3 regions of the Clostridium budayi genome follow, and region 2 is predicted to be linked to each of the others. Evidence: riboswitches for the same ligand, from Rfam matches in the RefSeq annotation. Region 2 holds a riboswitch; each other region holds the start of a gene.
What was found. Region 2 has a riboswitch for thiamine pyrophosphate ahead of thiT (energy-coupled thiamine transporter ThiT). Riboswitches for the same ligand answer to the same signal wherever they lie in the genome.
Positions count from the first base shown of each region.

Region 1: another riboswitch for thiamine pyrophosphate. It lies ahead of tenA (thiaminase II); the one in region 2 lies ahead of thiT (energy-coupled thiamine transporter ThiT).
Region 3: another riboswitch for thiamine pyrophosphate. It lies ahead of thiW (energy coupling factor transporter S component ThiW); the one in region 2 lies ahead of thiT (energy-coupled thiamine transporter ThiT).

Region 1 is NZ_AP042456.1:1,079,752-1,086,852, reverse strand. Features, by position in the region: gene ACZ5TJ_RS05050 (iron-containing alcohol dehydrogenase family protein) at 1-1,042, opposite strand, end outside; gene ACZ5TJ_RS05045 (DEAD/DEAH box helicase) at 1,264-2,697, opposite strand; gene thiT (energy-coupled thiamine transporter ThiT) at 2,770-3,372, opposite strand; gene tenA (thiaminase II) at 3,375-4,040, opposite strand; TPP riboswitch at 4,196-4,305, opposite strand; gene hydF ([FeFe] hydrogenase H-cluster maturation GTPase HydF) at 4,352-5,539, opposite strand; gene hydG ([FeFe] hydrogenase H-cluster radical SAM maturase HydG) at 5,557-6,936, opposite strand; gene hydG ([FeFe] hydrogenase H-cluster radical SAM maturase HydG) at 6,966-7,101, opposite strand, start outside.
Region 2 is NZ_AP042456.1:2,841,050-2,848,150, forward strand. Features, by position in the region: gene ACZ5TJ_RS13725 (glycoside hydrolase family 35 protein) at 1-19, opposite strand, end outside; gene ACZ5TJ_RS13730 (PTS sugar transporter subunit IIA) at 104-508, opposite strand; gene ACZ5TJ_RS13735 (PTS system mannose/fructose/sorbose family transporter subunit IID) at 603-1,418, opposite strand; gene ACZ5TJ_RS13740 (PTS mannose/fructose/sorbose/N-acetylgalactosamine transporter subunit IIC) at 1,402-2,289, opposite strand; gene ACZ5TJ_RS13745 (PTS sugar transporter subunit IIB) at 2,332-2,808, opposite strand; tRNA gene ACZ5TJ_RS13750 (tRNA-Met) at 3,593-3,668, shown strand; gene ACZ5TJ_RS13755 (cyclase family protein) at 3,706-4,338, opposite strand; gene ACZ5TJ_RS13760 (Tim44 domain-containing protein) at 4,362-5,138, opposite strand; TPP riboswitch at 5,372-5,479, shown strand; gene thiT (energy-coupled thiamine transporter ThiT) at 5,519-6,202, shown strand; gene ACZ5TJ_RS13770 (hypothetical protein) at 6,254-7,101, opposite strand, start outside.
Region 3 is NZ_AP042456.1:865,561-872,661, forward strand. Features, by position in the region: gene sdaAA (L-serine ammonia-lyase, iron-sulfur-dependent, subunit alpha) at 1-616, shown strand, start outside; gene ACZ5TJ_RS03985 (SdpI family protein) at 849-1,193, opposite strand; TPP riboswitch at 1,382-1,492, shown strand; gene thiW (energy coupling factor transporter S component ThiW) at 1,576-2,106, shown strand; gene thiD (bifunctional hydroxymethylpyrimidine kinase/phosphomethylpyrimidine kinase) at 2,120-2,923, shown strand; gene thiM (hydroxyethylthiazole kinase) at 2,947-3,771, shown strand; gene thiE (thiamine phosphate synthase) at 3,758-4,375, shown strand; gene ACZ5TJ_RS04010 (hypothetical protein) at 4,432-4,974, shown strand; gene ACZ5TJ_RS04015 (hypothetical protein) at 5,076-5,531, opposite strand; gene ACZ5TJ_RS04020 (DUF3794 domain-containing protein) at 5,708-6,910, shown strand; gene ACZ5TJ_RS04025 (DUF3794 domain-containing protein) at 6,934-7,101, shown strand, end outside.

The DNA.
Region 1 (7,101 bases), 1.3 Mb from region 2:
CTGGATGATTTTTAAGCTTATCTTTATTATTCCATATACTATCTGTATATTCTTTTATCTCATCTTCTGAAATTTTCACATTAACTGTAGATAATCTCTTTATATTTTTATTTAAATCTTTAAGAGATGAGAAACCTAATATACTGATTATATTATTTAATTTTTTGTGATCCTTAAATGTCTTTAAATATTCAGGATACAGACAGCAATTAGAAAGTCCATGTGGTATGCCTTTATTATAAGTTAATGCATATCCCATTCCATGTGGTATTGATGTTCCATTATGTGCAATTATTCCTCCAGCAATAGTTGAAGCTATCATCATATTTTCTCTATCTTTTTTAGAAAAATTACCTTTAAGTAATGAATCTAATGCTTCACTGAAATATTTTAAAGCTTCTATAGATAATTTATCTGTATATTCAGTTGAATTACTATTTAAATAACCTTCAACTATATGAGAAAAAGCATCCATAGCTGTATTTCTAGTTATTTGTACGCTTAAATTTTCTGTATATTTAGGATCTAAAAATGCAATATTAGGATATATAGTTTGCCCTAAATTTCTTTTAGTATGCTTTTTATTATCTGTAACTATTGAATATTGTGTAACTTCACTTCCTGTCCCAGATGTAGTTGGAATTGCAATGACAGGTAGTGCTTCTAAATCTTTAAAGTCAAATATATTTTCTTTTGTAACGTTTTTATTCTTTATCATCATAGCAATTGCCTTTGCAGCATCTAATGAGGATCCTCCTCCAATTCCTATAACAAAATCAGCATTAACTACTCTACCTAAACTACTTCCCTTCTCTATTGTTTCTAAAGATGGGTTTTCTTCAACCTTGTCAAAAATATAATAATCTTTATTTAATCTATCTAAAGCATCTAATACATCCTTTAAAGCTCCATTTAATTTAGAAGATTTATTTCCTGTAACTATAAGTGCAATATCACCTTCATCTTTAAATTTTATATAATTATTCTTTACTACATCTTCACCAAATATTATTTCTGTTGGTACATTTAAATTAAAATCCATAATTTATCCCCCTCTATTTCCTATATACACCCAATATACATAAAATATATATTATACCCTTCATATATAATATTATTTTAAATTAAATCTTATATGATTAATTTAATCAATTATTTTCACTCATTCCATAATTATACAAGTATTTTAGTTAATTTCAATATATTTTCAGTAAAAAAAGTGGAATATTAACATTTTTAATATTCCGCTCTAAAATAAACTAATTAATTTTTAGCTTTTTCAACTCTTAATTTTTTACCCTTTATTGTTTTAGTTTGAAGTTCTTTAAGTACCTTATTTCCTTTACCATTTAAAATTTCCACTGTTGATCCCATATCCTTAACTTCAATTATTCCAATATCTTCTTTATTAATTCCTTCTATATTAGAAATAGTTCCTACAATATCCAATACTCTTATTTTCTTTTTCTTTCCACCATTTAAGTAAATTTTCATTATATTTTTATTTACTTTTTTAGTTTTCTTCTTAGTTTCTGGTTTTCTTTTTAAAATAGTTTCTCTATCTTTTTCACTTAATTCACTATTATTTTCTTTATAGTCTTCTATATTAAATCCTATATATTCTTCAATTCTTTCTAAATATTTATCTTCATATGGAGTCATTAAAGTTATAGACTTACCAGTATTTTTTGCTCTTCCTGTTCTTCCTATTCTGTGCACATAGGCTTCTTTTTCAACTGGAATATCTATATTTATTACATGTGTTATGTTATCTACATCTATTCCCCTAGATGCAACATCTGTTGCAATTAGAATTCTAAAATTACCCTCTTTAAATTCTTCCATTTTCTTTGTTCTATCTTTTTGAAGCATATCCCCGTGAATCTTATCTACAGAATAACCTTTATTTTTAAAATAATTAAATGCAGTTTCAACATTCTCTTTAGTTTTGCAAAACATTATAGCAGTTTCAGGTACTTCTTTTAAAAGTATTTCATTAACCTTTGAAAGTTTATCTTTTCCATTTAAAAGCCTAACAAGTCCATGAGTTATTCTGTCTGTAATTAATTTTTGTTCTTTAACCTTTAATAGAACTGGTCTATCCATATGCTTTTCACTTAATTCTGTAATTTTATCAGGCATAGTTGCTGAAAATAGCATTGTAGTTCTTTTTCTTGTAATTCTTCTACATACTCCTTCAACTTGACCTATAAATCCCATATTAAACATTTCATCAGCTTCATCAATTACTAAATATTTAAAAGCTTTACCATCTAAAGTTTTATTATCTAAATGATCTAAAACCCTTCCTGGAGTTCCTATTACAAAGTGAACCTTTCCTTTTAATTTCTTTTCTTGTTCTTTAAAAGATTCTTTTCCAACTAAAGCTACCGCATTTATCCTTTTATATCTTCCTATATTTAGGATATCATCTTTTATTTGTATTGCAAGTTCTCTTGTTGGTGCAAGTATAAGAACTCTTGGCACATTTTCATCCCATATAATCTTTTCACATAATGGAATACCAAAAGCTGCTGTTTTTCCACTTCCTGTTTGAGATTTTACTATTAGATCTTTGTTTAACAATGCTTCTTTTATTACAAGATCTTGAACCTCTGTAGGTTTAGTATATGATAAATCATTTAATGAATTAATAATTTCCTTGCTTAAATTAAATTTTTCAAATCCGTTTTTCATTTCTTTCTCCTAAAGCTTTTTATTTTATATAATTAATATAACATAAAAAGCTTTAGTAAAAAAATTTAGATTTTATTTTCCTCTATTTGCCATATTTTTAAGTTTCTTAATTGGAAGTAAATTCATAACTATTATCGTTAAAATCCCCTCAACTCCTGCACTGCTTATATTATAAATACATGAATATAACCATACATTCATTCCTTTAGGTGCATATTGCCCAAAAAATATTACTCCTGATAATATTGATATAAATACACTTAAAGCTACCGAGATAATAGCCCCTAAATTAATATTTAGTCTTTTATCTCCTTTAAATACACCTGTAAGTCCAAGTGCCATATTTGCTAAAATATAATCTAATAAAAATTGTACAGGATGAACTATAAATGCTCCATTTAATAATTTTAAGAACCCAAATATAAGCCCTCCAGTAACTCCAACTGTAGTTCCATAAAATATTGATAGAAGCATTATAGGAAGCATTGAAAACAAAGTTATACCTCCACCTTGTGGATAGGTTATAAAGTGTATTAAATATAGTAAAAAAGCTACTGATGAATACATTCCTACTGCTACTAAATTTTTTGTTGTAAGTGGATGTTTTCTTAAGTTATATAAATAAAAAATAAATATCAAAGTTGTTACTAAAACTATTATTATGTTAATTATCATTTTTATATCTCTTCCTTTTCATATGCCATATCCCAAAACTTCATCTCGTATATACTTGATGTTATAAATATATTTTTAAGATATTCCTTCTTCTCTTTGCTTAAATTATTGCATTTATCATTCGTAAAGTTGATCCAATCATTAGTAAAATCCTCATACTCTTTACATGAATACATTTCTATCCAAGCTTTATAAAAATTATTTTCTAGCTTATCTTGATACTTTTCTAATAATTTTTTACCTATGTAATAATAACTCCATGTGCAAGGAAGCACTGCTGCTATAATATCATATACATCTCCTGTTAAAGCTTGTCCTAACATATAACTTGTATAACTTTTATTAGTCAATTTAGTTTCTTTCTTTTCTGCATCTTTAGGGCTTATACCAAAACCTTGTAAGTACTTTATATGTACTGCTGTTTCATCTTCCATTGTTCCTTTAATTGAGCCATAGAAAAATTTCATCTCTTCCATGCTATTAGACTTAATAACACCTTGACAAAAAACTTTAGCGTAATCTTTTAAGTATAGATAATCCTGAATAAGATACTCTCTAAACTTATTCTTATCTAAAGTTCCCTCTCCTAGCTCCTTTAAAAATGGATGCTCTAAATAAGCATCAAAAATTTCCTTACTTTCTTCAAATAAATAATCTGTAAATTTCATATTTTACACTCCTTTTTTATTTTTTATAAAAAAAGAAGATTATCTCCCTATGATATACACATACTTAGGAATATAATCTTCTTTAATCTAACTAAAAAAGGCTTTCTATGTAAAAATACACAGAAAGCCATAAATTACAATATAAATAGTAATTTATATAAAATAGTACGCTTCCCTCCGTTGGCATTATCCATATCAGGTTAAAGGGTTAATAGTCTATAATAACTATCTCTCAGCTTTTATAAAAGCACCCCTAGCTTATTTAATTTTACTTTTATTATACAACTGTAAAATATAATTTACAATTCTTTTTATATTAAGTTTTCAATTGATCTATCAAGTATTCCTGTTAAAAAGGCAAGTACTACCCCATAATTAGTTATAGGAATATTTTTTTCATTACATAGGTTAACTCTATTTAATACAGTTTTTCTATTTATCATACATGCTCCACAATGAATTATTAAATCATACTTTTTAATATCATCTGGGAAATCATGTCCTACTCTATAAGTGAAATTTAATTTACCTCCAACAAACTTTTCTAAAAGTTTTGGAATTTTAACTCTTCCTATATCTTCATGAGATACATTGTGAGTACAGCTTTCTGAGATTAATATATTATCCCCAGGAACTAGAGTCCTTATTTTATTAACACCATCAACAAAAGTCTTTAAGTCTCCTTTTTGTCTTGCAAAAAGTATTGAAAAACTAGTAAGTCTAATATTTTCTGGAACTATTTTGCTTACATTTTTAAAAGCTTGTGAATCTGTTACAACTAGATCTACATTTTTTAAATCTTTTAGAGCATCTTCAAGTTCTGTATCCCTAACTACATAACTTTTTATACCATTATCTAAGCAATCTCTTATAACTTGTACTTGTGGAAGAATTAATCTACCTTTTGGAGCTTCTGAATCAATAGGAACTACTAATACTACAGTTCCACCATAAGGTACTAAATCACCTATTAATGATTTTTCATCATCTTCTCTATCTAATATTTTAACTAAAGCTTCTTTAATATTATCTATTCCAATATCAGTTACTGTTGATGTACATATAACATCTGAATATTTATCTTTTAAAGTTTCTACAATTTCCTTATTTGCAACCTCTGCTTTATTTGCTGCCACAATAAAAGGTATATTATATTTTAAAGCTTCTATTTTCCAGTTATTAAAAGATTCAAAATCTGGACTTGAGGCATCAATTACAAAAATAGCTACATCAGTCTTTTTTAGAACTTCCATAGTCTTTTTAAGTCTAAGCTCTCCAAGTTCTGTCTTATCTTCAAGCCCTGCTGTATCTATTAAAAGCACAGGACCTACAGGAATAAGTTCCATTGCTTTTTGTACTGGATCTGTTGTTGTTCCTTCAACTTCTGATACTAGTGACATTTCTTGTCCTAATATTTTGTTCATTAAAGAAGACTTACCACTATTTGTATTACCAAAAATAGCAATATGTTTTCTATTTGAATTTGGTGTATTATTCATACAAATCATCTCCTATATTATAGGAAAAGGTCTCTTGTTCCTTCTTTTAGCTTCTTAATATTATTTAACACAATATTTTTTGTTTTTTCATTTTCAATTTCATTTGCTACTTTTTCAGCTGTAACTAGAGCCTTTTCTCTAAATTCTTCATCACCATAATCTAAAGCATATTCTACAAGAGTTGTTATAGCATTAGGCTCACATACATTTTGTATTTCTCCTGACTTTGCAAGAGACATAAATCTATCGCCTGTTCTACCTTTTCTATAACAAGCTGTACAATAACTTGGTATATAACCATCATCTAACAATTCTTTAATAATTTCAAGTGGTGTACGTTCATCAGATGTTTCAAATTGTTTATCATCGTATCCTTTTTCTTCTCTTTCTTTGTATCCACCAACTCCTGTACTTGATCCAGCTGATACTTGAGATACTCCATATCTTAATACTTCTCTTCTCATTTCTGCTGTTTCTCTAGTTGAAAGAATTATTCCTGTAAATGGTACAGCTATTCTAAGTACAGCAACTACTCTTTTAAACATTTCATCAGTTAAAAGATGTGGGAACTCATCCATTGTAACTCCCTTAGCCTTTCTAAGTCTTGGAACTGATATTGTATGGAATCCAACTCCAAACTTTTCTTCTAAGTGAGCATTATGCATCATAAGTCCTAAAACTTCAAACTTAGGATCTGCAAGTCCAAATAACGCACCACCACCAACATCATCAATTCCAGCTTCCATAGCTCTATCAAAGGCAGTTAAGTGGTATTCATAATCACTCTTTAATGACTTTGGATGCATTAAATCATATGTTGGCTTATGATAAGTTTCTTGGAATAATATATATGTTCCAATTCCTGCTTCTTTTAGCATTTTATATTCTTCTACAGTTGTTGCAGCAATATTTACATTAACTCTTCTTATTTCTCCATTTTCATTTTGAGTGTTATAAATTGTTTTTAAACATTCTAAAACATATTCTATAGGCGCATTAACTGGATCTTCTCCAAGTTCTAATGCAAGTCTTTTATGACCCATTTTTTCTAAAATTCTAACTTCTTGTGCAACTTCTTCTTGAGTAAGTTTTCTTCTACTAAAATTGTTACATCTTTGATATCCACAGTAAACACAATTATTAACACAATAATCACTTACATAAAGTGGAGCAAACATAACTATTCTTTTACCATAGATGCTTCTCTTTATTTCTCCAGCTAATTTGTACATTTCTTTTACAACATCTTCATCTTCAACTGATAAAAGAATAGCAATATCTTTATAGCTTAACTTTTCCTTCTTTTTAGCTCTTTCTAATACGTCTAGTGCTTCTTCTCTCGTAGGGTTTTTTGTTTCCTCTAAAATTCCATTAATTAATTCGTGATCTATAAACATATTTACTCCTCCTACATATAATCCTATCTTTATAAGAAAAGATCTCTTTCTCCGTTTTTTAATCTTTTAATATTTTCTAAAGTTATTTCCTTAGTTTTTTCATTTTTCATTTCATTTGCTATTTTTTCTGCTGTCTTTAATGCTTTTTCTTTAAAGTCTTCATCT
Region 2 (7,101 bases):
AAATTTCAAACTTTCTCAAAATAACTCCTCCTAAAATTATAGAGATTAGGTAATATGCCCAATCTCTATATTAAATAGATCATCTATTAAATTTTACTTATGACTAATCCTCGTCATCTTCTAATACAGATAATATTTTTTCATTTACATATATAACATTATTTTGACCATTAGCTACATATTCAGATTTAACTCCAATAAGACTATCATTAACATAGCTTATTACCATAGGCATATTCATACCTGCATATAGATCAAATTTTTCTCCACTTAATATCTTTTTAGATGCAATATTACATGGTGTTCCACCAAATAAATCAGCAAAAATTGTAATATCTCCTTCTAATTCATTTAATATAGTATCTAATTTTGATCTAAACTCACTTTCTCCTTCTTGTGGCAATAAACATACTGTATGTATATTTTCTTGTGGCCCAACAATCATTTCAACACTTTTTAAAAGTTCCTCAGCAAAACGTCCATGGCTAATTAATATTAAATTTGACATATAATACCTCCCAAAATTCTATAACAAAGTAGCTTTATAAATAATGTGCTAAATAAATAAATTTATTTAGCACATTTAAAATAATATTATTTAATTACATTTTTCCGATTATTCCTAAAGCTGATAATATAATAGATCCGATAATAACTAGGAATATAACTCTTGTTGAGTTCATACTCTTCTTACCTAATAACCAGTAGATTATTCCTACTAATGTAAGTGGAACTAATCTAGGTAAAATTAAATCTAATTTATCTTGAATATTAACAGACAAATCTCCTAATTGAGCAACATAAGTTATTTTAGTATTAACCATTGTTGCAACTAAAGCACCTACTACGAATACACCTAGTAAAGTAGCTGCATTTGTTAATGCATTTAATTTGTGTTGTAATTTAGTTACTAAAACTACCCCTTCTTTATAAGCTAGTTTAAGTTGTGACCATCTAAATGCCATTATTCCGATACATACAGCAACCCATAAGAATACTCCGATAGGGCTACCTTCAATAGCCATATTTGCTGCTATTGCACCCATTATTGCAGGAACTAAAGCTCCAAAGATAGCATCACCAATTGCTGCAAAAGGTCCCATAAGTCCTGACTTAATACCAGCTACAGTTTCTTTTGATTTTACTCCTTCTTTTTCTTCTATAGCTAAATCTATACCTGTAATAATAGTATTGAAGAAGTTACTTGTATTAAAGAATTGATTGTGCATTTTCATCATTTCTTTAAGCTCATCAGTATTATCTCCATACATTTTTCTTAATTGAGGTAATATCATCCATAGGTAACCTGAACTTTGCATACGTTCATAGTTCCATCCTAATTGGTTTGCAAATAAATTTCTTTTATTTATTTGTCTAAAATCCGCATCAGTTAATTTATAATTAGATTTCATCGTCATCTATCTCACCATCCTCAACACTTGATACACTTTCAGTAACTACTTTTTGGTCTACAGAACTTCTCTTATATTCCATCATAGCTAAACTTAATCCAATAAGTGCTATTGCTAACATTGGAAGACCTGTAAAGCTACCAACAAATTCTCCATTTGAAAGAGTTGATAATCCGCCTCCAATTGCTGAAATATTTCCATATACAGTTGTTAAAAGCGCTGTTACGATAAATCCTAAAATTAAATATGCAATATGTTTTTTTGCTGGTAAGTATCTTAAAAGTATTGCAAAACCTACTGCTGGTAATAATGCACCTGCTACTGATAATCCATTACTTAACCATACTAAGTTAGTATTCATAAAGTCTACAACTTTTTCTACGAAAGGACCACCAAATGCTAATGCTAAGCATACTGGAATACCTCTTGATAATCCCCAAGGAATTGCACCTAATAGATAGTTAATAGTAATCTTCTTATATTCGTGATTTTCTATATTCTTATCTATTCTATGAACAAAGTATGTGTTTGCAAATCTTGCTAATATATCAGTTTGAATCATTAAACTTGCTACTGGTACTGCAATTGCAGATATAGCTAGTTCTGGATCCATTCCTAATCCTACAGAGAATGCTGTTGCTAAAACAGTACCTGAGTTAGCATCAATACGAGATGCTCCTCCGAATGTACCAACCCCTAGAACAGTTAATTGCATACTACCACCAATTAATAACCCTGTTGTTAAGTCTCCCATTACAAGTCCAGTAAATAACCCTGCAAAAACTGGAGAACCTGCACTCGAATTTATTGTTAATTCATCAAGCAATTGATAACAAGCATATAGTGTTAATAACGTTATTTGCCACCATTGAATCATAATCATTTTCCTCCCACATTATAATATTGTTTTAATAATTTATTACTTTAATAATTTCATAAAATCACTTTCTGGTTCACTAGGTACCATTCTTGCTGTTAATTTAATTCCTTTTTTATTAAGTTCTTCAAATATCTTAACGTCATAATCAGTTACATTTATTGATTTACTTAATGATCTTGTTTCCTCAGTTTGGGACATATTACCTACATTTATTGATTTAATAGGAACTCCAAGTTCTATTAATTTAAGTAATACATCTGGTTTTCTTGCGATTAAAAATACTTTTTGTGAGTTATATTTTCCTGCATTAATATTTGCTGCAGCTTTTTCAATTGGTAAAACACTTAATTTAACACCTGCAGGACATGCTAATTTTAGCCCAGCTTTTTCGATATCGTTTTCAGCAACGCTATTATCAACCACCATTATTCTTGTAATCCCTAATTGTGTTGTCCATAAATTAGCAACTTGTCCATGAATTAATCTTCCGTCTATTCTTACTGCTTCAATAGCCATATACTCTACACCCCTTTAATATATAAAAATCTAAAAATAACAGCTCGTACAATTATTTCTTATTAATAATTTAGTGGGATATAAATATATCTTTTTAATTATAATAACTTTAAAAAATATTTCTTATATGATTCCTAGTTCTGTAGACATATTATATCCAATTTTAATGTTGAATCTGTATGAAATTTCATTTATTTTGATGAGGTAATTACCACCTATTTAGATTTTCTCATCTTTTATATTTTTTGTCAATATTTTCTTGTATATTTTTTGAATTTTTTTTAAATATTTTAATACAACTTTTTTTTAGATTTACTTTATTCCAATCTTTCTAGTAATTCTTATTTTAGATCTCACCTCCTATTTATCAGGTAATTACCACTAATGATATATTTTTATTATTTTTGTAATTTTAATTACATTTATTTATATTTTCATACATTAAAATTTATTCTTATTTTCTTGAGGTAATTACCACTTTTAATATTATTAGAAGCTTATTATTTTTTTCCTATAATATTTTTATTGTAACTTCTATTGAGTTTTAGAATGTATAGCTATTGCTTTTTACATTTATATTTATATTGCCTAATAAAGAAAATATTCCTTTTTTTGTACTTTAATTATTAATTTAAAGTACTTTTTTAAATATTCTTTTATTCTATAAAAACTTTCATAATACTTTTGTTATTTTTATGTATTATTATATTTAATTATTTTTATTTCATATAATTGGTTGACAAATGATTACTTTAAGCGTATATTTAAAATATAAACAGAATATCGCGGGGTGGAGCAGTTGGTAGCTCGTCGGGCTCATAACCCGAAGGTCGTAGGTTCAAGTCCTGCCCCCGCAACCAAAATAAAGCTAATCAAATTTTTGATTAGCTTTTTTATTTATTTCTTTATTGCATATACCCTAGTTGGTGCACCATCACCTTCTGCTATTTTAAGTGGTGCTATAATTATTTCAAATGAATTATCCAAAATATCTAGGTTACATAAATTTTCTATTATTATCTTATTTTTTGACAATAAGTTTTTATGATTATATAACTCTTCACTCTTTTCACTATCTATTGATATACAATCTATGCCTATTCCTGTCAAACTTTTAATATTTCCGAGGAAATTTGAAGCTTCATAAGTTAATGTTGGATAATCAACAAAATATCTTTCACTATTAAAATACCTTTCCCAACCTGTTTTTAATATTAAATAGTCGCAATTTAATATATTATCTTTATATTTTTCTAAAACTTCTAAATCTATAACACTTGAATTTCTGCAATCTATTATATAAGCATTACCTATAAATTCTTTTATATCAAAATCATCTAAATTATATCCATCTTCATATATATGCTTTGGTACATCCATATGAGTTCCTGTATGAGTAGATAGATATAATGAAGATACATTATATCCGTCTACCTTAACATTATATAAATTTTCTTTTTTAAAACTTTCTTCTTCTGAATAAGATGTCATTCCATTTTTATAGGTTTGGGTTAAATCATATACTTCCATTAATTATATCCTATCCTTTTAAATTATTTTATTTGTCCACTTGAGAAACTATCCATACTATCTATTTCATTAACTTGTCTTATCTCATCTAATACCCACCTGTCTCCATTTCTAATAAATCTCCAAAACTCTTCAAAACTACTTCTTTTTCTTGGATCTCCAGATACTATTTCATTAGTATTCTCATTTAGCATATAATCTATCATACGTGCTTTTATACTTACCCATAACACATCTTTTGAATTATCATCTGAATTTAATGCACTTATAGGATTAATACTTATAAGTTCTATTTCCCTTAATATATTCTTCTCACCTTTTAATTTCATCCATTCAGTCTTACTTTTGTGAAGTCTATAAAGATTTTCACTCATATACTCTTTTGCTAAATCTTGATTTCTCTCTGTCCATGCATATTGTATTTTATAAAAAGCTTCATCAATATTGGATATAATTTTATCATAGTCCCAAGCCTTATCTAATTTAGCAAACTCCTTCATGGCTATTTTGCTTTGATGCTTTTTTTGCTTAACCTTAGCAGTATGCTTAATTCCAGCAGCACCACCACCTACTGTTAATATTCCAAACCCTACAAATACTATAAATCCTATTGGTGAAGTTCTAGTACTTCCACCAGAACTAGTGTGGCTACTACTTGAGGATCTTCCACCTCCTCCGCCACCTCCACCTCCGCCACCGCCGCCTCCACCGCCGCCGGCTCTAGCAAATGCTAATGTAGAAGGTAATAATATACTCATTAACAACATCATCAAAATGACCTTTCTCAAGTTTCTCTTCAAAATTCCGTCCTCCTATTTATGTTATTAATTTTAATTATATTCCAATAAAAATACTATCTTCAACCTTTTAGTATTTAATTCATAATTTGGTAACTATACTAATCCTATTTAGTCTTATCTTATAAATTTTAGACCTTATTTTTATATAATTTCATTTTTAACCATTGCATTTTTGTATTTTATTGACATTTATTTCGATTAATATTAAAATTAACTTATAATTAAATATTTTAAGAATGTGCTAGGGGTGCCAAAAAGATTGGCTGAGAGATGTATTTATTACATTAACCCTTTAACCTGATCTGGGTAATACCAGCGTAGGAAAGCCGTGAGTAGTTTTTTCATACGTCCTTCTAGCACAATTATAGGAGGTTTTTTTTATGGATTTTTTTACTGATTGGGGAGAAAGATTTAGTAAACTCTATACTAATATCCCTGAAAAATTTAAGGAGATTGTTTCAAGTCCCCTTACAATAATAACAATTATAGGTTGCTTAGTTTTATTCTTTGCTTTATTTAAATTTAGAAAGATTAAGCTAAATGCTAAAATAATTACTCACATATCAATAGCTTTAGCTCTTTCAGTTATATTAAATGTGTTTAGAATATATAGATTCCCTCAAGGAGGTAGTATAACTTTAGGTTGTATGCTACCAATTCTTATAATAACTTTTGCTTATGGAAAAGAAATTGGTTTTTTAACAGGATTTTTATATGGCTTACTTAACCTTTTAACTGATCCATATATAATACATCCAGTTCAAATGTTATTTGACTATCCACTACCTTCAATGGCTATGGGACTTGCAGGATATTTTAGAGACAAGCGTACCTTAGGTATATTTGTAGCTTTCTTTGTAAAGTTTTTATGTCACTTTATATCAGGTGTTGTATTCTTTGCTTCATCTTCACCAGAAAGCATGGGACCTATAATTTACTCATTAGCAGTAAATGTTCCTATAGTATTTGGAGAAATGATTATATGTATGGTTTTAATTAAATTTATTCCTTTAAATAGATTAATTAAAACAATTAATCCTGATTATAAATTAAAAACTGTATAATAAAAAACCTATAAGCTATTTACATTTTAGCTTATAGGTTTTTTTATATAATTAAATGCACTTATTTATATCATTTTCTCTATTTCTTTTTATTATATAGATTATAATACCCATTAAAGTTATTATAGTTACTATATCTCCTACTTTCATAAGAATAGTTCCCGTATAGTCAACTTTTAAATGTCCTTCTTTTATATTACCTAGATTAACTCTAACAACCATATCTTTGCTATGAGTTACTTTTCCTTTTTCTATTTTACTGCCGTCCTTTGAAGTTATTTCAAAAGTATATCCTTTATAATATAAAAGTGGTAATTCTATATAACTTCCATCCTTGCTAACTTTATAATCTAAATTTATAAGAGTTCCTTTTTTATTATAATTATTATATTTAAATTGTTTATCATTACTTGTTACAATAGGACCTCTTTTCTTAAGTTTGCTTTTAGACGCACCTTCTGGCATATACTCACCAGCTCCTATTGATGCACTATATTTTTGAGAAAAGTTAGTAAAATCTATATTTTTAAGTCTACTTGCTTTTATATATTTAACTGTAGTCATTAAAGGTATAATTGAAATAATAGATATTAATATTACAACTATTGTCTTGTTTATCTTCTTAGGCATTAAAGAATCTACAGCATATCCAAGTGTTATTGCAAGAAGTGGTGTTGCTATTAAATTAAGTCTCCATGCAAATTGTATATTGTTATAAATAGATATATTATTGCAAATAGCATGTAATACAGGTGTTTTTAATGTTAATGCAAATGATATACCACCAGCTATAAAACAAGTAGTTACAAATCTATTTTTCTTTTTAAGCGGTACAAAAATATATATAAGTGATAAAAATAGTAATATGTATCCAACTGAATATATCATAACATCATTTA
Region 3 (7,101 bases), 1.0 Mb from region 2:
AACAACAACAGTTATGGCAATGGCAATGGCTCTTTCTTCATCAGAAGTAAATGCTTCAATGGGAAGAATAGTTGCATGTCCTACAGCTGGTTCTTGTGGTATACTTCCAGCTGTAATATTATCTGCTGGAGCTAAGCTTAATAAAACAGAAGATGAACTTGTTATGGCGCTTTTTGCATCTGCTGCAGTTGGAACAATAATTGCAATGAATGCAACAGTATCTGGTGCTGAAGGTGGATGTCAAGCAGAATGTGGATCAGCAGCCGCTATGGGATCTGCTGCTGTAGTATATATGATGGGTGGAACTCCAAAGATGAGTTTAGATGCAGCAGCTATAGTTCTTAAAAATATTTTAGGACTTGTTTGTGACCCTGTTGCTGGACTTGTTGAAATACCATGTGCAAAGAGAAATGCATCCGGTGCTATAAGCGCACTTTGTATGGCAGACCTAGTTATGGCAGGTGTTGAATCTAAGATACCTTTCGATGATACAGTATCTGCAATGTATAAAGTAGGAAGACAATTACCACCTGAACTTAGAGAAACTGCAATGGGTGGAGTTGCAATAACAAAGACAGGAATTGAACTTAAGAAAAAAGTTTTTGGTGATAACTAAGATTTAGGAGAAATTACCGTGCAAATATAGATAAGAGGCTAATATGATTTATGCTCCGGAAGTGCCTAATGCACTCCAGTCCGCTAGTATCATATTACTCTCTCATCTATTTGCACTACTTTATCAGAAAATTGAAGTTAATTGTAAAACTTTTATGTTCTTAATATATAGATTTATAAATATAAAATAAAAAAGAGTGATTAATAAAAAATTTATTAATCACTCTTTTTTATTAATTTTTGAATTTTATCTTTAACTCTTCTTCAACTATGAAAATTGATAGAAGCATTGAAATTACTGAAAACGATAATCCGATTAATGAAATTATTGAAGGATTTAATGAGAAACCTAGTTTTAATATTAATATAAGTGCAGATGATATAATTCCAAATATTACCCATAGTTTTCCGAGATTAGTATTTGCAAATAGCCAAGCTTTTCTAGAGCTCATTGAGCGTTTGCTCCTAAATCCACAGTGTTCATTAATAATATCAGGTGGATTAATTAAAAAAGCACCTCCTAAAATAATCATTATAACTGGAACTAAAAAATCAATATAATATTTTAGAATATTCATAAAATCGCCTCCGTTTTATGTAAAATTATATTCTATCTATATTTATAATATAACATAGAAAAAGCATGTGTGAAAACGTTTTTATAAATTTGTTAAACTGTAATATATTTGTGGATAATTTTATAAAATATTTTAGAATGTGTAGACTATATTAAAAATTTGGTATAGAATTAAATAGAAATAATTAGATATAGAGCTAGGGGAGCCATAAGCTTTTGGCTGAGATTGAAATTTTAATTTCTAAACCCTTATTACCTGATATGGTTAGTACCATCGTAGGGATGCCTTTTGTTTATGAATAAATATATTGATGGATAGAGTGTAACCTTACGTAATTAGGTTATGCTCTTTTTTTAATACTTAAAAAGGGGGATAGTTTATTGTGAGGAAAGAAAATCTAACTTATAAGTTAGCCTTAAGTGGCTTATTGATAGCTGTAGCAACTGTATTTGGTACATTTTCTATACCGATTTTAGGAGCTAGAATTTCACCAATTCAACATTTCATAAATGTAGTTTCAGCAGTAACACTAGGACCTGTATTTTCTATATTGAATGCATTTATAGCATCTCTTATTAGAAATATTTTAGGTACAGGAAGTTTGCTTGCATTTCCAGGAAGTATGATTGGGGCATTACTTGCAGGCTTACTTTATAAAAAGTTTAAGAATACTTTTGTAGCTGTCATTGGTGAAGTTATAGGTACTGGAATAATTGGTGCAATGCTTGCATATCCAGTAGCTTCATTATTTCTTGGGAAAGAAGGGTCATTATTTTTATATATAGTACCATTTTCTTCAAGTTGTATTGTTGGAGCAATTTGTGCCTATATGCTTATAAGTATACCAATTATTAAAAAGACACTTGGAATTTATGAGAAAACATTAATAGAAGATAAAAAATTAATTAATTGAGAGGATGATAATTATGTTTAGAGCATTAACAATTGCAGGATCAGATTGTTCAGGAGGAGCTGGAATTCAAGCAGATTTAAAAAGTTTTTCAGCAAATGGAGTATTTGGAATGAGTGTAATTACTGCAATTACAGCACAGAATACACAAGGAGTTTTTGGAATTCAAGATATAAATGAGGATATGATAAGAGATCAAATAAGAGTTATATTTGATGATATTAGAGTAGATGCAATAAAGATAGGTATGGTTTCAAAAATAGAATCAATTAAAGCAATAGGACAAGCGTTAAAAGAAATAAAGGATATTCCACAAATAGTATTAGATCCAGTTATGGTATCAAAAAGTGGGTTTAAGCTTTTATCAGATAATGCAAAAGAAACATTAATAAATGAACTATTTCCTATAGCAACATTAATAACACCAAACCTTCCAGAAGCAGAAGAAATACTTGGAGTAAGGATTAAAACATTAGATGAAATGAAAGAGGCAGCAGTAAAATTAAAGGAACTTGGACCAAAATATATATTAGTTAAGGGTGGACATTTAGAAGATGATGCAACAGACCTTTTATATGATGGAGAGAATTTTATTTATTATAAACAAGAAAGAATAGATAATAAAAATACTCATGGAACAGGATGTACATTATCATCAGCTATAGCTGCAAATCTTGCTAAGGGAATGAATATAAAAGATGCTGTTAAAGAAGGAAAAAGATACGTAACAGTAGCCATTGAACATGGTATAGAACTTGGTCATGGGGTAGGACCAACTAATCATTTTTATGAATTATATAAATTAGCTAATATAGAATAATCAAAATTTAGGGGGATAGAATTTTGGATATAAGAGAAATTTTAGAAAGAGCGAGTATGGGAAAAGTAAAGGATCCGTTAGTTGATTCAATAACTAATAATGTAACTATGAATGATGTAGCGCAAACGATACTTTCATATGGTGGAAAACCAATGATGATTGACGATATAAGAGAAATAAAAGAAGGTACAAGTATATCTAATTGCTTACATGTAAATATAGGAACAATGGGATATAAGAAAGAAGAAAGCATGATAGTTGGAACTAATGTAGCTAAAGAAAATAATATCCCTGTAGTATTAGATCCAGTTGGAGTACATGTAACAGGCTTAAGAAAAGACTTAATAAAAAATATTTTAAAGATAGGAGTTACTTTAATTAAAGGTAATTTAACTGAAATAAAAAATATTATAGGTCTTAAAAGCGATTTTATTGGAATAGATTCTTTAGATGATGGTGAATATACAGATGAACTTAGAAGAAATTTAAGAAAATATTCTAATGAAAATAATTGCTTAATAGTTGTAACTGGAAAAGAAGATTATATAACTGACGGAAAAAGAGAAATAAGAATAAATAACGGAGTTTCAAACCTTGCATTAGTAACTGGTACTGGATGCATGCTTGGTGGAATGTTATCTGTTGAGTGTGGAAAAAATCTTGGGGATAATTTAATTTTCGGAGTAGCAAAAGCACTATTAACTATGAATATTTCTGGAGAAATTGCAATGGAAAATAATGAAGGCGAAGGGATTTTAGCATTCAAACATAAAACCCTTGATAAGATTTCTTGTATTAGAGATGAAGAGATAATAGAAAGAGGAAAGATAATTTATGAAGAATTTTAATGATAAAAAAGTATATTTAGTTACAGATTATAGATTGCCATTTGAAGAACTTATGGAAAAGGTTGAAAAAGCATTAAAGTCTGGTGTTAAACTTATTCAATATAGAGATAAAAATGTAGATACAAAGATTATGTGTGATAGAGCGTTAAGATTACTTAATTTATGCAAAAAGTATGACGCAACATTTTTAGTAAATGATAGAGTTGATGTAGCACTTGCAGTAGATGCTCATGGAGTACATTTAGGACAAGATGATATGGATTGCGCTATAGCAAGAAAACTCCTTGGAAAGAATAAAATAATTGGAGTATCAACTAAAACTTTAGAAGAAAGTAAAAAAGCTTTAGAAGATGGTGCTGATTATTTAGGATGTGGAGCTATTTATAGTACAAGTACAAAGGATACAAGTGTTATAAGTATAGAAGCATTAAAAGAAATAAAAGAAAATATTCCGTTATTTATTTATGGCATTGGAGGAATAAATACATCTAATATAACAAATGAATTTAAGGAAGTTTTAGATGGAGTAGCTGTTATAACTGCTATATTAAATTCTAATGATATAGAAAAAGAAGTAATAAAGTTTAATGAAATATTAGAGTAACAAGCATTAACTAAGTTGAATAGTAATATAATGAAACAATTCTTCAAGGAGAAAATATGAGTTCTAATGAATGTAATGATTTTGAAGAATTTTTAAAAAACTTTAGTGCTTCATTTAATTTTGGAAATGATAGCAGTACTGAAGAAGGTTGCGAGGATATAAAAGGTGGGTTTCAAGATTTAAATCCTCATATATTTCCTCTTACGGCAGAGTTAGTTGGACATGTTCTTGCAAGCAATTTACCATTTAATGTTCAAAATGCAATAGGAAACTGGTTTGAATTATTAGGACAAATAATATTAACATATAATTCACAACAACAATATTTTCAAGGTGGCCCAGGAAAATATTATGACGTTAGAAATAAAAACATAGGAAATCCTTATTGCACTAAAGGAACATATGATCAAGCTAATGCAAGATCAGGACAAGATGGAATTACACCTGCTAGTAGATCGAATACTAGTAGTAGAGCATCTAGAAATAAATCAAATGACACAGATGAAGATATAGAATCTATGAAAATATGTATTAATAGTATGCTTGAGAAAATTGATATTTTAACTTGTGAAATAAATAATCTAAAAAGACAAATGTAGATAATTCAAAATATATTAGTAATAAAGAGATATAAGGGATGTATTTTCATTATTTGAAAATACATCCCTTAAATATTTCATAAATAATAATATTTACTTTTCTAATTTGATTCATTATAAGAATCATCTTCAGAATAAATTTCTTCGGAATAATCTTCTGCATTAAATTTTATATACACTTCAAAGAAGGTTGAGAAAAATAATGAATCATCACATAGTATTTTATAATCTTTTGAAAGTAACTTAGCATAATAATCACATACATATGGTTTATCAATGTAATTATCAATAGAAGAATGAGTAGTGAATGGTTCTAGGAAAGTAGTAGATTTAACAATGCCATCTGAATCATTTGTTATATAGTGCAGTTTTATTATTTTACAACCAGTTATATATATGAAATCATTATTATGTCCTTCCACCATTTTAACTGAAGAAAGTTTAATTTTTACAAATGTATCTATTATTTTTTCAATGTAGTTATTAGAGTTACAAGCTCCTATAGTTAAAGTATCTATATTAGAAAGAGAGATACATTTAAAGAAATTTTTACTCATAAAAAGATCTCCTTTATATTGCGTTTATATTATAGTATGAAAAAATATTAATATTAGACAATAAAAAACAAAATATGAAACAAAATTTATAAAAATCATAATATAACATGAGAGATTGAATTTTATAAAGAATAACTATATTTTGCAATGGGAATGTAACATTAGGAGGGTAGATAATGAAGGAAATAATAAACGAAAACTATGAATCAATTAATAATGATAAAGATGATTGTGATTGCAAAAGAGAAGAAAAGTGTAAAGATGAATGTATAAGAAAAGAAAGTATATTTTTCTCTGGATTATGTAATCCAAAAGATTTTGATATAGATAATGGACTATGGACAGAAGAAAATGTTTCGGGCTCTGTACATGTTCCATTAAAAAAACCAGAAATAGAAGAGATAGACTCTGTTAATGCAAAAATTGAAATAATAAATAAAAAAGTTATAGTAACTCCAGGTGTTGAAGGGGTAGACATTTATAATTATGAAGGAAAAATAGCTACAGGTAGGAAGTTAATAATAGAAGGACTTGTATGCTTGACTATGTCATATGTATCAAATAGAAAGGATCAAAGCGTCCATAGTTTCCATGGAAAAGTTCCATTTTCAGCATTTATAGTATTACCTAATAAGTGCAAAGAAGAAGATCCGTTAAATAATAACTTTATAGTATCAGCATGTATTGAAGATATATGCATTAAGTCAATATGTGATAGAACAGTAAAATTAACAGTAACATTTGTATTGAAGGCAAATAAAAGTGTAATGTCATGTGATAGGAAGTTCTTATCAGATTCTGGAATTGATTGTAACAAAAATAATTCGGATGATGAAAAAGAATGTAAAGATTGTATTGAAAATAATAAACCTATAATTTCAGGAGTTTGCTCTGAAGAGAAAATAAAGGATCTTTTAAAAGCTAAAAAGGATAAGGATCATATTTCATATCCAAAGTTATGGACTGAAATATCTGTACCAGAAGTTTTAACTATTTCTATGATGAAGCCAGATATTAAACAAATATTATCTGTTAATTCTGAACTAAAAATATTATGTCAAAAAGTTATTAACACTCCAGTATCAGAAGGAGCTAACTTAGGAAATTTAAATTTAACAGGTAAAAAGATAGTAATAGAGGCAGTATTAGAACAAAGAATAACTTATGTTTCTAAATCTAACTGTAATTCAGTTCATGCAGAACATTTTAAACTACCAGTATCAGCTTATATAGTTGCTCCAAAGGGTGTTGAGCTTACTGATAAGTTTAAGATAATTCCATGTATTGAAGACATTTTTGTATGTATATTAAATGATAGACAAATATTTAAAAATATCACTATATTCTTTAAAGCACTTCCTATAAAGTGTGAACAATAATCTAAGGAAAAGAGGGTGGAAATATGAGTTGTAATTGTTCTTTAGAACAAAATTATAAAGTAATAGGACTTTGTGATATTAAAAAAGTTAATGACGGTAAAAAGATAGAGCCAAAGAAATCTTGGGTTCAGATAACTATTCCAGAAATACTAACTATTCCTGAATGTAAACCAACTATAGAAGAGATAGAT